DNA from 2 places in the Pseudarthrobacter sp. 902506025 genome. Region 1 is predicted to be linked to the other one. Evidence: predicted binding sites of a transcription regulator. Region 1 holds the regulator's gene; the other holds the start of a gene.
The links. The regulator LexA, encoded in region 1, represses DNA repair genes until DNA is damaged. The targets are predictions, from matches to a motif close to TCGAACANNTGTTCGA.

Region 1 (6,973 bases):
GGATGACGTCGAAGTTCCACTCCTGCACGCCGTAGGAGTGCACGAAGTAGAACCGTTCGTTTTCGACGCCGGCAAAGAGCTTTGAGCCTTCAGGGACCTTGACGGTGTTCCAGCCCATGTGCGGTACGACCTCAGCCGGAAGTGCCTCCACCTTTCCGGGCCATTCACCGATGCCCTGGGCTTCGGTGCCGTGTTCCACGCCGGCTTCGAACAGGACCTGCAGGCCCACGCAGATGCCAAGCACCGGACGTCCGCCGGCCACGCGCCGGCCGATGAGCCGGATGCCGTCCACGGCCTTGAGTTCGCGCATCACGGTTTCGAACGCGCCGACGCCAGGTACCACCAAGCCGTCCGCGTTCAGGACATCCTCCGGTTTGGCGCTCAGGATCACTTCCGCGCCGGCGCGCTCGAGGGCGCGCACCGCGGACCTGACGTTCCCGGAACCGTAGTCAAGCACCGTGACGGTGGGCTTGCCCTCGGGCGACGGCAGCCTGCGCGACGCCGAGGGGTCGATGATTGCCCCGTCCCTCAGTTCCTGGCCGCTCACAGCGCACCCTTGGTGGAGGGGATGCCCTCAACCCGGGGGTCGGGTTCGACGGCGGCGCGAAGGGCGCGGGCAAAGGCTTTGAACTGTGCTTCGACGATGTGGTGGGGGTCGCGGCCGGCCAGCACGTTCATGTGCAGGCAGATGCCGGCGTGCAGCGTGATGGCTTCAAAGACATGCCGGGTCAGGGAGCCGGTGAAGTGGCCGCCAATGAGGTGGTATTCCTGGCCGGCGGGCTCACCGCCGTGCACCAGGTAGGGGCGGCCGGAAACGTCCACCACTGCGTTCGCCAAGGCCTCGTCCAGCGGCACCGTGGCCTCTCCGAACCGGCGGATGCCCGCCTTGTTGCCGAGGGCGGTCCGCAGGACTTCACCGAAGGTGATGGCGACGTCCTCAACGGTGTGGTGGACGTCGATGTGGGTGTCCCCGGTGGCCTTGACGGTCATGTCGATCAACGAGTGCTTGCACAGGGCCGTCAGCATGTGGTCGTAGAACGGCACCGAGGTGTCGATGTCCGAGATTCCCGTGCCGTCCAGGTTGATCTCCACGAGTACGGAGGACTCGCTGGTGGCACGCTCCATGCGGGCGGTCCGGGCTGCAGCCGTATTCGATCCGGTTGAACTCATGGTGAAGGGATCCTTTGTGGGAGAAGAAGTGGTTCAAGGCGTCCAGCGCCGCAATATCAAGTCTAGGCGTGAAGCGCGGCGTGGCCGGCAAGGATGCGTTCCAGGGAGGTCAGGAAGGCTGTGGTTTCCGCCTCAGTGCCCGCCGTGACCCTGAGGTGGCCGGGGATGCCCACATCCCGGATGAGCACGCCGGCGTCAAGGAGTTCCTGCCAGACCTGGTGCGGGTTTTCCAGGCCGCCGAAAAACACGTAGTTGGAGTCCGACGCTGCGGGCTTGAGTCCCATCCGGGTCAGCTCGGCCACGATGCGGTCCCGCTGCTTCTTGATGTCCTGGACGTCGGCCATGAGCGCTTCGCGGTGTTCAAGGGCCGCAAGGGCGGTGGCCTGGGTGATGGCGGACAGGTGGTACGGCAGGCGCACCAGCCGCAGGGCGTCGGCCACCTCGGGGGCGGCGGCCATATAGCCGAGCCGTGCACCGGCCAGGGCGAAGGCCTTGCTCATGGTGCGGGAGACGATGAGCCGCTCACGGCCGGGCAGGAGCGTCAGTGCGCTGGGCGTGCCGTCGTGTGCGAACTCGTGATAGGCCTCATCGACGATCACGATGGCCTGGCTGTCCGCGCCGGCGTCGTAGACGGCTTCCACGACGTCCAGGCCGAGCCCGGTCCCGGTGGGATTGTTGGGCGAGCAGAGGAACACGATGTTCGGCTGGAGTTCCTTGACCTGGCGTGCGGCGGACTCGGCGCTGAGGTCATAGCCTTCCGCGCGTTCCCCGGTGATGTACTGCGTGTCCGTTCCGCTGGCCAGCAACGGGTACATAGAGTACGTGGGCGGGAAACCAAGGGCGGTGCGGCCCGGGCCGCCAAACGCCTGGAGGATCTGCTGCAGGACCTCATTGGAACCGTTCGCTGCCCACAGGTTGGTTTCGTCGAGCCCATGCCCGAGGTATTCCGCCAGGGCCTTACGCAGCGCCGTGAACTCGCGGTCCGGGTAGCGGTTGAGGCCCGCGGCGGCTTCCGTAACGGCAGCGCTGATGGCGGCCCGCACATCGGCGGGAACACCATGGGTGTTTTCGTTGACGTTCAGCAGGATGGGGACGTCCAGCTGGGGGGCCCCATAAGGAGTCAGGCCGCGAAGGTTGCTGCGGAGGGGAAGCCGGTTCAGACGTTCTAGCTGCTGGTTCACCTGAACAGTTTAGTTGCCGCGGCAACCGCCGGAAAATGTGACGGTTGCTGCCCAGCCCCGGCAGCCCACTCAGTGCGTGGGAACGAACAGCTGCTGGCCCGGAAGGACGGTGCCGGCGTCGAGGTTGTTGAGCTGGACGATGTCTGCCACGACGTCGCGGGCGTCCCGGTCCGGCGCGACCGTACCGGCAATGGCCCACAACGATTGTCCGGGCTGCACCGTCACCGTCACGGTGGGGGTCACTGCGAGGTCCGCAGCCGAATCCGAGGCCTTGGCCGGGGAATGGAAAAACCCGGCGAGTGACAGCAGGAGAACAGCCAGGACTACGAGCGGAACCCCGATCAGGACGATCCTCCCCCGGCGGGTCAGCCGCAGGGGTGCAGACGAAGGTGAAACCTGGTGAAGAGATAAAGCTGACATGAACTAAGCCCTCCTGGACTTGCCGTGCTGCCCGGGTGTCCGCCCGCCAACGCCCCTTGCCGTTCCGTACCGCCGCCGCGCACATCTTCCGGCCGCGTATTCGAAGGAGTCATCTACTGGTTAGAACACATATTCGAACTTTGCTGATTAAGTTTTAGCACCTATCAACGAACATTGTCGAGACTCGCTAGAACAAATGTTTGAAAAAGCACTATGGCTGGCCTAGTTTTGGAACCAGGAACAAGCACTCCTGAAGTTGAACAGCAGGGTCTGACAATGACAGCGGGAGTCCTTCCACCGGCACCGCGGAACAGCGCCCGGCGGGAGGTTCGGCGGCAAGCGAAAGGCAATGGCGAATATGGCAGCAGCAGCCGCCGGGGGCAGGACCGTCCCGCAATCCAAGAGGACCACCAAGGGGCTGACTCCCCGGCAGAAGAAGATCCTCGAGACCATCCAGCGCTCCGTTAACGAGAACGGGTATCCGCCGTCCATGCGGGAAATCGGCGACACGGTGGGCCTTGCCAGCCTGTCAAGCGTGACCCACCAGCTCTCGCAGTTGGAAAAGCTGGGCTACCTTCGGCGCGACCCCAAGCGGCCGCGTGCCATGGAAGTGTTGATGCCGCTCACGCTCGATGGCGGGGGCAAAGGCGGGGGCACGCCTGCCGCGCCCCAGGCCGCAGGGGGCGGCGCCACAGTCACGGAGCTGCCCACTGCACTGGACACGGCCATGGTTCCGCTGGTCGGCCGGATTGCCGCCGGTGGCCCCATCCTTGCCGAACAACTCGTCGAAGACGTCATGCCGCTGCCCCGCCAGCTGGTTGGCCAGGGTGAACTTTTCATGCTCAAGGTGGCTGGCGATTCCATGGTGGATGCCGCCATTTGCGATGGCGACTGGGTAGTGGTGCGGCGCCAGGCTGACGCCGCCAACGGGGACATTGTCGCTGCACTGCTGGATGACGAGGCCACCGTAAAGACCTTCCGCCAGCGCGATGGCCACACCTGGCTGCTGCCGCAGAACACCCAGTACGAACCGATCCTGGGTGACCATGCCACCATCATGGGCAAGGTCGTCTCGGTCCTGCGTTCGCTCTAGCCCCGAACGCCTGCGCGGCATCCGCGCAGGCGTTGTCCGGCGGTTCCCAGGACGCGCCGGATCTCAGGACGCGTCGGCGCCCAGCCTGCTAAGGGCTGCCAGTGCCTTGGCGCGGTCAGTGGTGGCCCAGAACGGCGGGAGGGCGCCGCGCAGGAATCCCGCATAGCGTTCGGTGGCCAGCCGCGAGTCCAGGACTGCCACCACACCCTTGTCGCCGGTTGACCTGATCAGGCGGCCGGCCCCCTGGGCGAGCCGGATCGCAGCGTGCGTGGCGGAAACAGACATGAAACCGTTTCCGCCTGCCTGCGCCACGGCTCGCGAACGCGCCGTCATGAGGGGGTCGTCCGGCCGCGGGAACGGGATGCGGTCAATCACGACCAGCCGGCAGGATCCACCGGGAACATCAACGCCCTGCCACAGGGACATGGTTCCGAAGAGGCAGGTGTCCGGCTCGTCCGCGAATTGTTTGACCAGGGCGGTCATGGTCGACTCCCCCTGGCAGAGGACAGTCATGCCGAGCTTCGGGCGGAGGGCATCGGCAGCTTCCTCAGCCGCCCGCCGCGACGAGAACAGGCAGAGCGCTCCCCCGTTGGAGGCCTTGATGAGCGCTTCGAGTTCGGCCAGGGCCTCCGGGGAAACACCCCGGCCAGGCTTGGGCAGGTGGCCGGCAACATAAAGGATGCCCTGTTTCGGGTAGTCGAAGGGCGAACCAACATCCACGCCCGTCCAGCTGGGCGCGCCGTCACCAAGCAGGCCCAGGCCTCCCGCGGCCGGTTCGAACGCGGAACCGATCGCCAGGGTGGCGGAGGTCAGCACCACGGTATGGTCGGCGAAGAGCCCTTCCCGCAGCCTCCCGGCGACGGAAAGCGGTGCAATGTTGACCAGGACTGGAGCACTGTCATCGGGCTGCGAATAGCCTTGGCCCGGATCAAAGGTGCTGGCGCGGGAGAACCACACCACCTCCCGGTTTTCGCGGGCGGCAATCAGCCGCTCGCAGAGTTCCAGGATGAGCATCAGCCGGGAACGGGCCAGCTGCCGCCCGCCGTCGGCCGTGGTGTTGCTGTCCCCTTTGGAATCGGACAACGCAGCCCGGCACGCTTCACGCAGCTGGTCCACGCAGTCGAGTTGCTCGTCGTTCAGGCCGTTGGGGAGCAGTCCGTTGGGCGCGCCCGCGAGGGCCATTTCCAGGTTGGCAGCTGCGGCGTTCAGCGCATCAACGGTGATGGCGGTATGTTTCCGCGCGCCGGAAGCGGCGGCGTGGACCATGGCGACGGACAGCTGCCCGGATACGGCACCGGTCACCCGGTCCTGCAGTTCGTGGGCTTCGTCCACCACCACGACGTCGTATTCGGGCAGGACTGCCAGTCCCTCGAACGCGCTCACGGCCAGCATGGCGTGGTTGGTCACCACCACGTCGGCCTCGGCGGCATCCTGCCGGGCAAGCTCACTGAAGCACTCGGCGGCCATCGGGCATTTTTGCGCCCCGAGGCACTCCATCGAGGTAACGGAAACCTGCCGCCAGGCACGGTCGGTCACGCCAGGCAGCAGCTCGTCGCGGTCGCCGGTGGCCGTCTTCTCCGCCCACTCGCGCAGCCGCACCACTTCCTTGCCCAGCTGCGACGACGGCCCGCCCACCGAGGCGGCGAAGTGCGGAACGCTGGTGTCCTCCCCCAGGGAGAAGAGCTGCCCTTCCGACGGTTCCTCGGAGGGGAACCCGCCTTCAAGCTTGTGGCGGCACACGTAGTTGGACCTGCCCTTGACCAGGGCCACCTTGACCGGCCGGTCCAGCGCCGGCGTGATGTTCTTCAGGAGCCGGGGCAGGTCCCGGCCCACGATCTGGGTCTGGAGCGCCAGGGTCGCCGTGGAGACCAGCGCGGGCTTGTTGCTTTCCAGGGCATGGGCGATCAGCGGTACCAGGTAGGCCAGCGATTTGCCGGTTCCGGTGCCGGCCTGGACCAGGAGGTGGTTTCCGGTTTCGATGGCCCGGGCCACCTGGCGGGCCATTTCGTGTTGTCCGGTGCGGCTTTGTCCGCCCATGCCGGCGACGGCGCGGTCGAGCAGTTCGATAACGAACTGCTCGCCGGCCGTCTGCGCAGCTTCGCCGGCAGCGGGATCAGTCATTGACGACGAATTGTTCCAGTTCGGACGCGAGGCCCTCCCGGACCATCACCGCAGCCCTGGTACCGGCTTCGATGTGGTCCAGGCTGAGGATCTCGGCGTCTGACTCGTGGAGCTTGCTGATCAGGTCCCCGCGGTCGTACGGGATGAGCAACTCCATCTTGACCGATGGCCGGGGAATGGATTCGCTGATGGCCTTCAGCAGTTCCGGGATGCCCTCCCCGGTCCTGGCCGAGACCACCACGTGCCGCGGCTCGCGCTGCTTCAGCCGCTCCACCACGAAAGGGTCCGCCGCATCGGCCTTGTTCAGGACGATGATCTCAGGGACCTTGCGCGCGTCGACTTCGCTGAAGACCTTCCGGACCGCGGCGATCTGCCCTTCGGGATCGGGGTGCGAAACGTCCACCACGTGCAGGATCAGGTCCGAGTCCGCCACCTCTTCCAGGGTGGAGCGGAAGGCTTCCACCAGCTGGGTGGGCAGCGAGCGGACGAATCCGACGGTGTCGGCCAGGGTGTACCCCAGGCCGTCAGCGGTTTCGGCCTTGCGGACGGTGGGATCCAGCGTGGCGAACAGCGCGTTCTCCACGAGGACTCCTGCGTCCGTGAGCCGGTTGAGCAGCGAGGACTTGCCGGCGTTGGTGTACCCGGCGATGGCCACGGAGGGTACTTCATTACGACGACGGTTGGCCCGTTTGGTCTCGCGTGCCGGCTTCATTGCGGCGATTTCGCGCCGCAGCTTGGCCATGCGGGTACGGATCCGGCGACGGTCCAGTTCGATCTTGGTCTCACCGGGACCACGCGAGCCCATGCCGGCGGCGGCGCCGCCCACCTGGCCGCCGGCCTGGCGGGACATCGACTCGCCCCAGCCGCGCAGGCGGGGAAGCAGGTATTCCAGCTGGGCCAGTTCCACCTGTGCCTTGCCTTCGCGGCTCTTGGCATGCTGGGCGAAGATGTCCAGGATCAGGGCTGTCCGGTCGATGACCTTGACCTT
Region 2 (6,973 bases), on a different contig from region 1:
TGGGCAGCAGCGCATGCGCCGCCCTGGTGAGCAGCAGCGGATCCGCCGTAGGCATGGGCAGCGGGACGCATACAGACGGGTACGCCTGCTCGTGGTCCCGGAAGGGGGACGTGGCAGCAAACGCCGTCAGGACCTTTGCCTGCAGCCCGTGCTTTGAGAGCCTGGCGCTCGCCTGCTGCCCGTAGATGCTGAGCACCTCCCGAAGCCCGGCGGCGGTGGTCACAGGGGTGGCGAAAGAGCGGGAAAAGATCAGCTGGTCGCGGCCGATGCGCTCTTCTTCCATTGGGATGCAGGGGGTGCCCCGCAGTTCCAGGACCGTGCGCATCAGCACCACCGAGAACTTATTCCTGATCATTACCGGATCCGCCCTGACAAGGTCCTGGACAGTGACGATGCCCAGCACATTGAGGCGCTTTGTGAGCCGCCCGGCAATGCCCCAGATCTCATTGACAGGAAGCCGGGACATCAAACCCTCCCGCACGTCAGCCGGAACGCATTCCCACAGGCAGACTCCGCCAAAGGCGGGATTGTTCTTGGCCCATTTATTGCAGAGTTTCGCCAGGGTTTTAGTGGGGGCGATGCCAACGCACACGGGAACCCCCACGTGCCGCCGGACTGCCTCTTTCATCCTCCGGCCAAGGGACAGCAGCTCGTCCGGGGTGCCCTTGACGCCCAGGAATGCCTCGTCGATGCTGTAGACCTCCAGCCAGGCCGAGTACCTGCCCAGCAGTTCCATTACGCGGGAGCTGATGTCGCCGTACAGCTCATAGTTGCTGGATTTTGCCACCAGGCCCCACTCCTTGGCCCGCGGCGCGAGTTTGAACCACGGTTCGCCGGTGGCGATGCCCAGTGCCTTCGCTTCCGGGGAACGGGTCACGGCGCAGCCGTCATTGTTGGAGAGCACCACCAGCGGCCGCCCTTCCAGGGAGGGGTCGAAGGCGCGCTCGGCGGAGGCGTAGAAGCAGTTGACGTCCACGTGCGCGATCTGCGGCATCTGCCGCATGTGGACGGGCTTAGCCATGCTGGTCCCCAAGCGCGGGCAGCTCAGACATGGTGCAGGCACCTGGTGGCAACGCCCCAGATGGTCAGCTCGGACAGTGCGGGCACGTGGATGTCCGGGTACTTGGGGTTCTCCGCCTGCAGCACCACGCCAGTGCGGGTGATGCGCAAGCGCTTGACCGTCAGTTCCCCGTCCAGGACGGCGATCACCACGGCCCCGTCCCTGGGCTCGAGGGCACGGTTGACGATCAGTTCGTCCCCGTCGCTGATGCCGGCACCCTCCATGGAATCCCCCGTCACCCGGACCACGAAGGTGCTGGTGATGTCCTTGATCAGGTGCGCGTTCAGGTCGATCCGGCCGTCGAAGTAGTCCTGTGCCGGCGACGGAAAGCCCGCCGCCACCGCGACCGGGGAAATCAGCACCGAGAACAACGAGGCGCCCGCGTCTATCACGCGGGGACCGACAATAACGCCCACAACACACCTTTATTCGAAAATATGTTCGATAGTTTCAGTGTAGCCCCGAGGGCTGACAACGGGCAGTCCCGCTCGGGGGACTAGACTCAGGCCACTGTCTGCTCTGGGGGGGGAAACGATGCGGTTGGTACGGCTTTGGTGGATTGCGGCGGCGATGACGCCGGGACTGGCGGGGTGCGCGTACAGCGAGGTACCCGAGGGGCAGGCTCCAGTGCCGTCGCCCCGGCCACCGCTGCCGCCCAGCCCGGCGCCGATCCGCGTGCTTCCGGGGTGGAAGACATGCGCCAGTGGTCCCAGGAGCAACTGCAGCCCAGGTTGCCCGGCGAGTTCGCCGGTTCCACCAGCTCGAACACCACGGTCAGCTTCGGATTCACTGGCGCGGAACCGGGTCGCTATGAGGTGCATTTCACCTGCGAGGGTCCGGTGACGGCAGAGGTTTCGCTTGCCAGCCAGGCCGGCGCCGAAGTCCTTCCCCCGCTGCAGGTCCCCTGTGACGGGAACATCTTCAAAACGCAGGTGGCGCTCGCCGTCCGGGGAGTGGACTTCGTCATGACTCCGGAAGGCGGAGCAGAGGGCCGTTACGCCTTCCGGCTGGTGCCGGCCTCCGCGAAGCCTCCCACCACGGTGCTGCCGGGAACGGATGGGCTGAAGGCCGTGGTCCGCTCCAGTCAGACGTCCGCAACGGGACCCGAGGTGGAGCTCAAGGGCCACATGGACAGGGACGGGGCCGGATGCGTCATCCTGCAGGCTGCCGACGGGAACGATTACACCCTGATCTTCCCCGAAGGAACCAGTTTCGACGCTGAAACGCTGGTAATGCCCGGCGGCCAGCGTCTTGCCGCCGGCGCCCCGGTAGTCCTCAAGGGCACCCGCGCCCCGGCCGATGAAAGCCTAAGCATGTGCCTGAACTACGCCCGGCTCCTGTCCGTGGAATCGGCGCACGGGAGCCAACCGCCCACGTAGACTTGCAGGATGCGGTTGGTAGCAAGCGATATTGACGGAACGATCCTCGGACACGACGGAAAAATCAGTGACCGCACCATCCGTGCCTTCCACGCCTGCCGGGATGCCGGCGTCGAACTGGTGTTTGTGACCGGCCGCCCGCCCCGCTGGCTGCACCCCCTGGAGGAACAGCTGGGCCACACCGGCCGGGTGATCTGCTCCAATGGTGCCGTCGTGTGGGATCTTGAAGCGGACCGCCTGGTCTCCGCCCGCACACTGGCCATCGAGACCGTCCTGGAAGCCCGCCGCATCATCAAGGGGCTCCGCCCGGCTGCGCTGTTCGCCGCGGAAACGCTCACCGGATTCCACCTGGAACCGGGCTTCATCGAAAACGAGTCCAGCGAACTTCTCGCCGAATTCACCCCGGCGCCGCTGAAGCAAACCCTCACGGACGATGACTCCGTGGTCAAGTTCCTCGCCATCGTCCGCGACGGCACTCCGGACGACTTCCTCGCCGAGGTGGCGCCCGCCGTCGAACACCTGGCCGCCACCACCCACTCCTCCCCGGGCGTTGCGATGCTGGAACTGTCGCTGCCCGGCGTGAACAAGGCCGTCACGCTTGCAGAATACGCACGCGCACTGGGCATCGACGCCGCAGACGTGGTGGCCTTCGGCGACATGCCCAACGACATCGAGATGCTCCGCTGGGCCGGTCATGGGTACGCGATGGCCAGCGGCCATCCGGAAGCCATCCGCGCGGCCGGGCAGCAGGCGCCGCATTTTGACGACGACGGCGTGGCCCAGGTTTTGGAGGCCCGGCTCGCTGCCCTGGGCGTCCAGTTTTCCTGACGCCCGGGCTGTCCCGGACCCGGCACCCCCATTTTCACAGCTTGCGCTCACCTGGCGTTTACCTTCCCTGCGTAGCGTGAAGCGTGGAGAGCAGGCACCCTCCCGCCGGCTCGAAGGGGGCAATGATGGCACGAAACGTCAGGCAGCACGCGGCCGATGCGCCGCAGCGCAAAGCAACGCCCGCTCCGCACTGGAAACAGTTGCGCCAGGGTGACCGGGTCCGGGTCCTGTTCGCGCCCGGATTCGAGGCAGGCGGCGTGGTGGACACCGTCACGGCGGACCACACCGCGGTATGGGTCCACCTGGACGCCGGCCGTGGGCGGACCCTGCTGCACTGCGGCGACGGCGTGGACATCCTTCCCTGCGGAGAGACCGCCTGCCTGGACTGACGGTCGGTTTCCACTCATGGTGGGGGCGGTAGGCTCGCAGTGTGAGCCTGCCTTTCTTCGAGCACCCTGACGACGCCGGGCGGCAGCTTCCCATCGCCATGGCGCACCGCGGATTCTCGGCTGAGGGCCTGGAAAACTCCATGGCCGCGTTCCGCGCCGGCGTCGACCTCGGCTTCCGCTACCTCGAAACGGATGTGCACACGACGGCGGACGGCGTGCTGCTGCTCTTCCATGACGAAACCCTGGACCGGGTCACGGACGGCAGGGGCCGGGTGGCGGAACTTCCGGCCGCGGACGTGGCCAGGGCGCGGATCAACGGCCGCGAGCCCATCCCCACGTTCGACGAACTGGTCACCCAGCTTCCCGAAGCGCGGCTGAACCTCGACGTCAAGGACTGGGGCTCGGTCCGCAGCACCGCTGCCGCGATCGAGCGGCACCAGGTGCACCACCGCGTTCTGGTGACCAGCTTTTCGGACCGCCGGCGGCGCGCGGTGCTGAAACTGCTCAGCCAGCCTGTGGCTTCGTCCGCTGGAGTGGCCTCGAGCGCCCTCTTCACCTTGCTGGGGCCTGCGCTTCCACGTCCGGCGTTCCGGTGGCTCATGCGCCGGGTGCTCCGGGACGTGCATGCTCTGCAAGTGCCCGTCCGCTATGGGCGGGTGCCTGTGGTCACTACCGGTTTCATCCGGCGGGCGCATGACCTGGACCTGGTGGTTCATGTGTGGACCATCAACGATGCCGGCGAGATGCACCGGCTCCTCCAGTTGGGGGTGGACGGCATCGTCACCGACCGGGCGGACCTGCTCCGCGACGTGCTGCGCGCCCGAGGCCAGTGGCCGGAGAAGCCCGGGCAGGCTAACCGGGCGCCCGGCCCGGCTGCCTAGCCTCTGGCCTGCTCCCGGCTGCCTAGCCCCCGGCCTGTTCCCGGGCGCCTAGCCCTGGTCTGTTGCGGTGGGCGCCGTGGCGTCCCCGGCCAGGCCGGCGTCGTCCGCTGTGCCGTTCTGCTCCCGCTCGCCGTGCGCCCTGCCGTTGTGCGCCTTGTCGTTGTCGGCGTCGCCGCCCAGCGGGCTGTTGGAGACCGGCCCAGGGGCGGCCCCGGTCTTGAGGCCGGGCGCCTTCTGCTTCTCCGCCTCCATCGCGTTTGAGCCTTCGCTCAGGGACGAGTGGACCTCCACGTCGTCGTTGGGATCTGCCGGGTCCGGCACGTCCGTTTTCTCCGTCGGCTTGGATGTCCCGGCCAGGTCCTCCATGGCGTTTTCTGCTGCCTTGCCAATGCTGTCGCCGATACCCATGTGACTGCTCCTTCCGGCGTTGCGTGCCGGCCGCCCCAGCGGCGTGCCGGCCCTACTCCTCCAGAATTATCAGCATGCTTACAATTAGTCCAGTGCTGGGGAACCGAACCGCAGCCGGAGAGGAAGGAAGGCTATGAGCACTTACCATCCGGAAAATGACCCCGCGAACCCCGACCGCCCGGGGAAGGAAGAGGTGGGCGCCGCCCAGCCCCGTCCGGCGGAGCAGCGCAGCCGGGAGGCGGCCGGCTCGCCGAACCCGGATCCGCTGGAAGGCAATGTCACCGGCCTGGAACCGGGCGGGGGAGTCCCGCCGGGAGAGACGCCGCCGGCGGAGGGCCAGATGAGCAGGGACCAGGGCCACTCCGAATAGGGCCCGGACGTGCAGCGGGGCGGCGCATGCTGCCCGCCGCCAACCTGACTGCGTCAGGTTCTCAGGACGACTCTGTTCCCCGGGTGGTGGCGCGAGGTTCCCCCGGCCCGGCCAGGTGGCGCTCCAGGCCGTCCATGTCGAGGCGCGTGTTCCAGCTGGCCCAGTCCTTGGGCCGCACCGACGGCCGGCCCAGCAGGTAGCCCTGGCCGGCGCTGATGCCCAGCTCCGTGAGGACCTTGAGTTCGCCCACCGTTTCGATGCCCTCCGCCACCAGGGTGATGCCAACCTGGTCGGTGAAGTCCACCAGGCATGCAGCCAGCGCACGCTGGAGGCCGTCCTTGTCGACGTCGCCGATCACGTTGCGGCCCACCTTGAGGAAGTCGGGCCGCAGGTGGACCATGCGGCTCAGCGCGCCGGCGCCGGTGTGGGTGTCGTCGACGGCAATGCGCAGGCCCTTTTCCCGCAGCGGATTGATCGCGGAAAGGAATTGCAGGTATTCCTCTTCGGGAATGTCCTGGGTCAATTCGAGCACCACCCGGTGGATGGGCAATTCAATGTGGTCGAAGAGCTCCGGCAGCCGCGGGTCCAGGCAGGACGTGGGGGAAATGTTGAGGGACACGTACAGGTCCTCGGGCAGGTCCTTCGCGGCCGCTGCCGCCGATCCCAGCGCGGAGAACTCGAGGTTGGCGCCCAGGCCCACCGCGGCGGCCTCGGCAAACCACAGCTCCGCGGCTGCGCCGTCGTCGCTGACGAACCGGGACAGCGCCTCTGCGCCCACCACGGTTCTTCCTTCCAGCCCGTAGATGGGCTGGAACGCGGTCATCAGCATCTGGTTCTCAAGCAGGGTGCTGATCCGGGACGCGCTGCGGATGGCATCCAGCTGCTCCGCAAACTGCGGCGGGAGCGCGGGCGGCGTGAGCCGCATATCCTTCGCGGCTTCCAATGTGTCCGTCATGGTGGCGTCGCTGCGCCGGGTCTCGAGGAGATACTCCAGCAGGGCCCGTTCCGGCACGCCGGGATTCTCATCGAGGCTGTTGCTCAGCCGCTGCCGCACAGCGGTTCCCGCAGGATCCGTATCCGCCAGCACGGCGGCGATAATTCCCCATGCCTGTACCCGAACCGACATTAGCAACGCCCCCAGTTGACGAAGTAATGACCCGATGGCCCCATAATGTTCAAATTTCCAAACGCCTTATAAAAGAACGGTGCTGCCAACCTGATTTCCGAGGCGGCGAAAAACCAGACACCGCACGCTGATCGTATAACGGCGGCCACGAAAGTGCAGTAGTTTTTGCGTTACTGGTTAGCGCTTTCCTGCTGGTCAGCCAGCAGTTCCGGAATCTGGTCGGGGGGAACAGGCCGGCTGAAGTAGTAGCCCTGGGCGCTGCGGCAACCCAGGCCGCGGAGGATTTCTGCCTGCTCCGCCGTTTCGACGCCCTCCCACACCGCTTCCAGCCCGCACGCCCGCACCAGCTGCAGGACTGCCGCCACCAGCGCGGGCTGGCTGGGGTCGCTCTCCAGCCCGGTGATCAGTGACCGGTCCACCTTGACCCGGTCCACCGGCAGCCGGCGAAGGTAGCTGATGGACGAGTAGCCGGTCCCGAAGTCGTCGATTTCGATGCCCACGCCCAGGCCGCGGAGCCCGCCCAGCGAATACC

Region 2: AB0280_RS10770 (LexA family protein) is a predicted target of LexA. The motif match lies at 1,490-1,505, and genes of this name have one in related genera.

What each region holds. Positions count from the first base shown of each region.
Region 1 is NZ_JBFBKW010000006.1:39,994-46,966, forward strand. Features, by position in the region: gene hisH (imidazole glycerol phosphate synthase subunit HisH) at 1-547, opposite strand, end outside; gene hisB (imidazoleglycerol-phosphate dehydratase HisB) at 544-1,170, opposite strand; gene AB0280_RS12725 (histidinol-phosphate transaminase) at 1,233-2,351, opposite strand; gene AB0280_RS12730 (LysM peptidoglycan-binding domain-containing protein) at 2,421-2,771, opposite strand; gene lexA (transcriptional repressor LexA) at 3,130-3,864, shown strand; gene AB0280_RS12740 (ATP-dependent DNA helicase) at 3,928-5,985, opposite strand; gene hflX (GTPase HflX) at 5,978-6,973, opposite strand, start outside.
Region 2 is NZ_JBFBKW010000004.1:188,575-195,547, reverse strand. Features, by position in the region: gene AB0280_RS10775 (Y-family DNA polymerase) at 1-1,021, opposite strand, end outside; gene AB0280_RS10770 (LexA family protein) at 1,045-1,476, opposite strand; gene AB0280_RS10765 (hypothetical protein) at 1,651-2,439, shown strand; gene AB0280_RS10760 (HAD family hydrolase) at 2,449-3,267, shown strand; gene AB0280_RS10755 (hypothetical protein) at 3,393-3,656, shown strand; gene AB0280_RS10750 (glycerophosphodiester phosphodiesterase family protein) at 3,698-4,537, shown strand; gene AB0280_RS10745 (hypothetical protein) at 4,586-4,945, opposite strand; gene AB0280_RS10740 (DUF6480 family protein) at 5,079-5,315, shown strand; gene AB0280_RS10735 (EAL domain-containing protein) at 5,377-6,441, opposite strand; gene AB0280_RS10730 (putative bifunctional diguanylate cyclase/phosphodiesterase) at 6,612-6,973, opposite strand, start outside.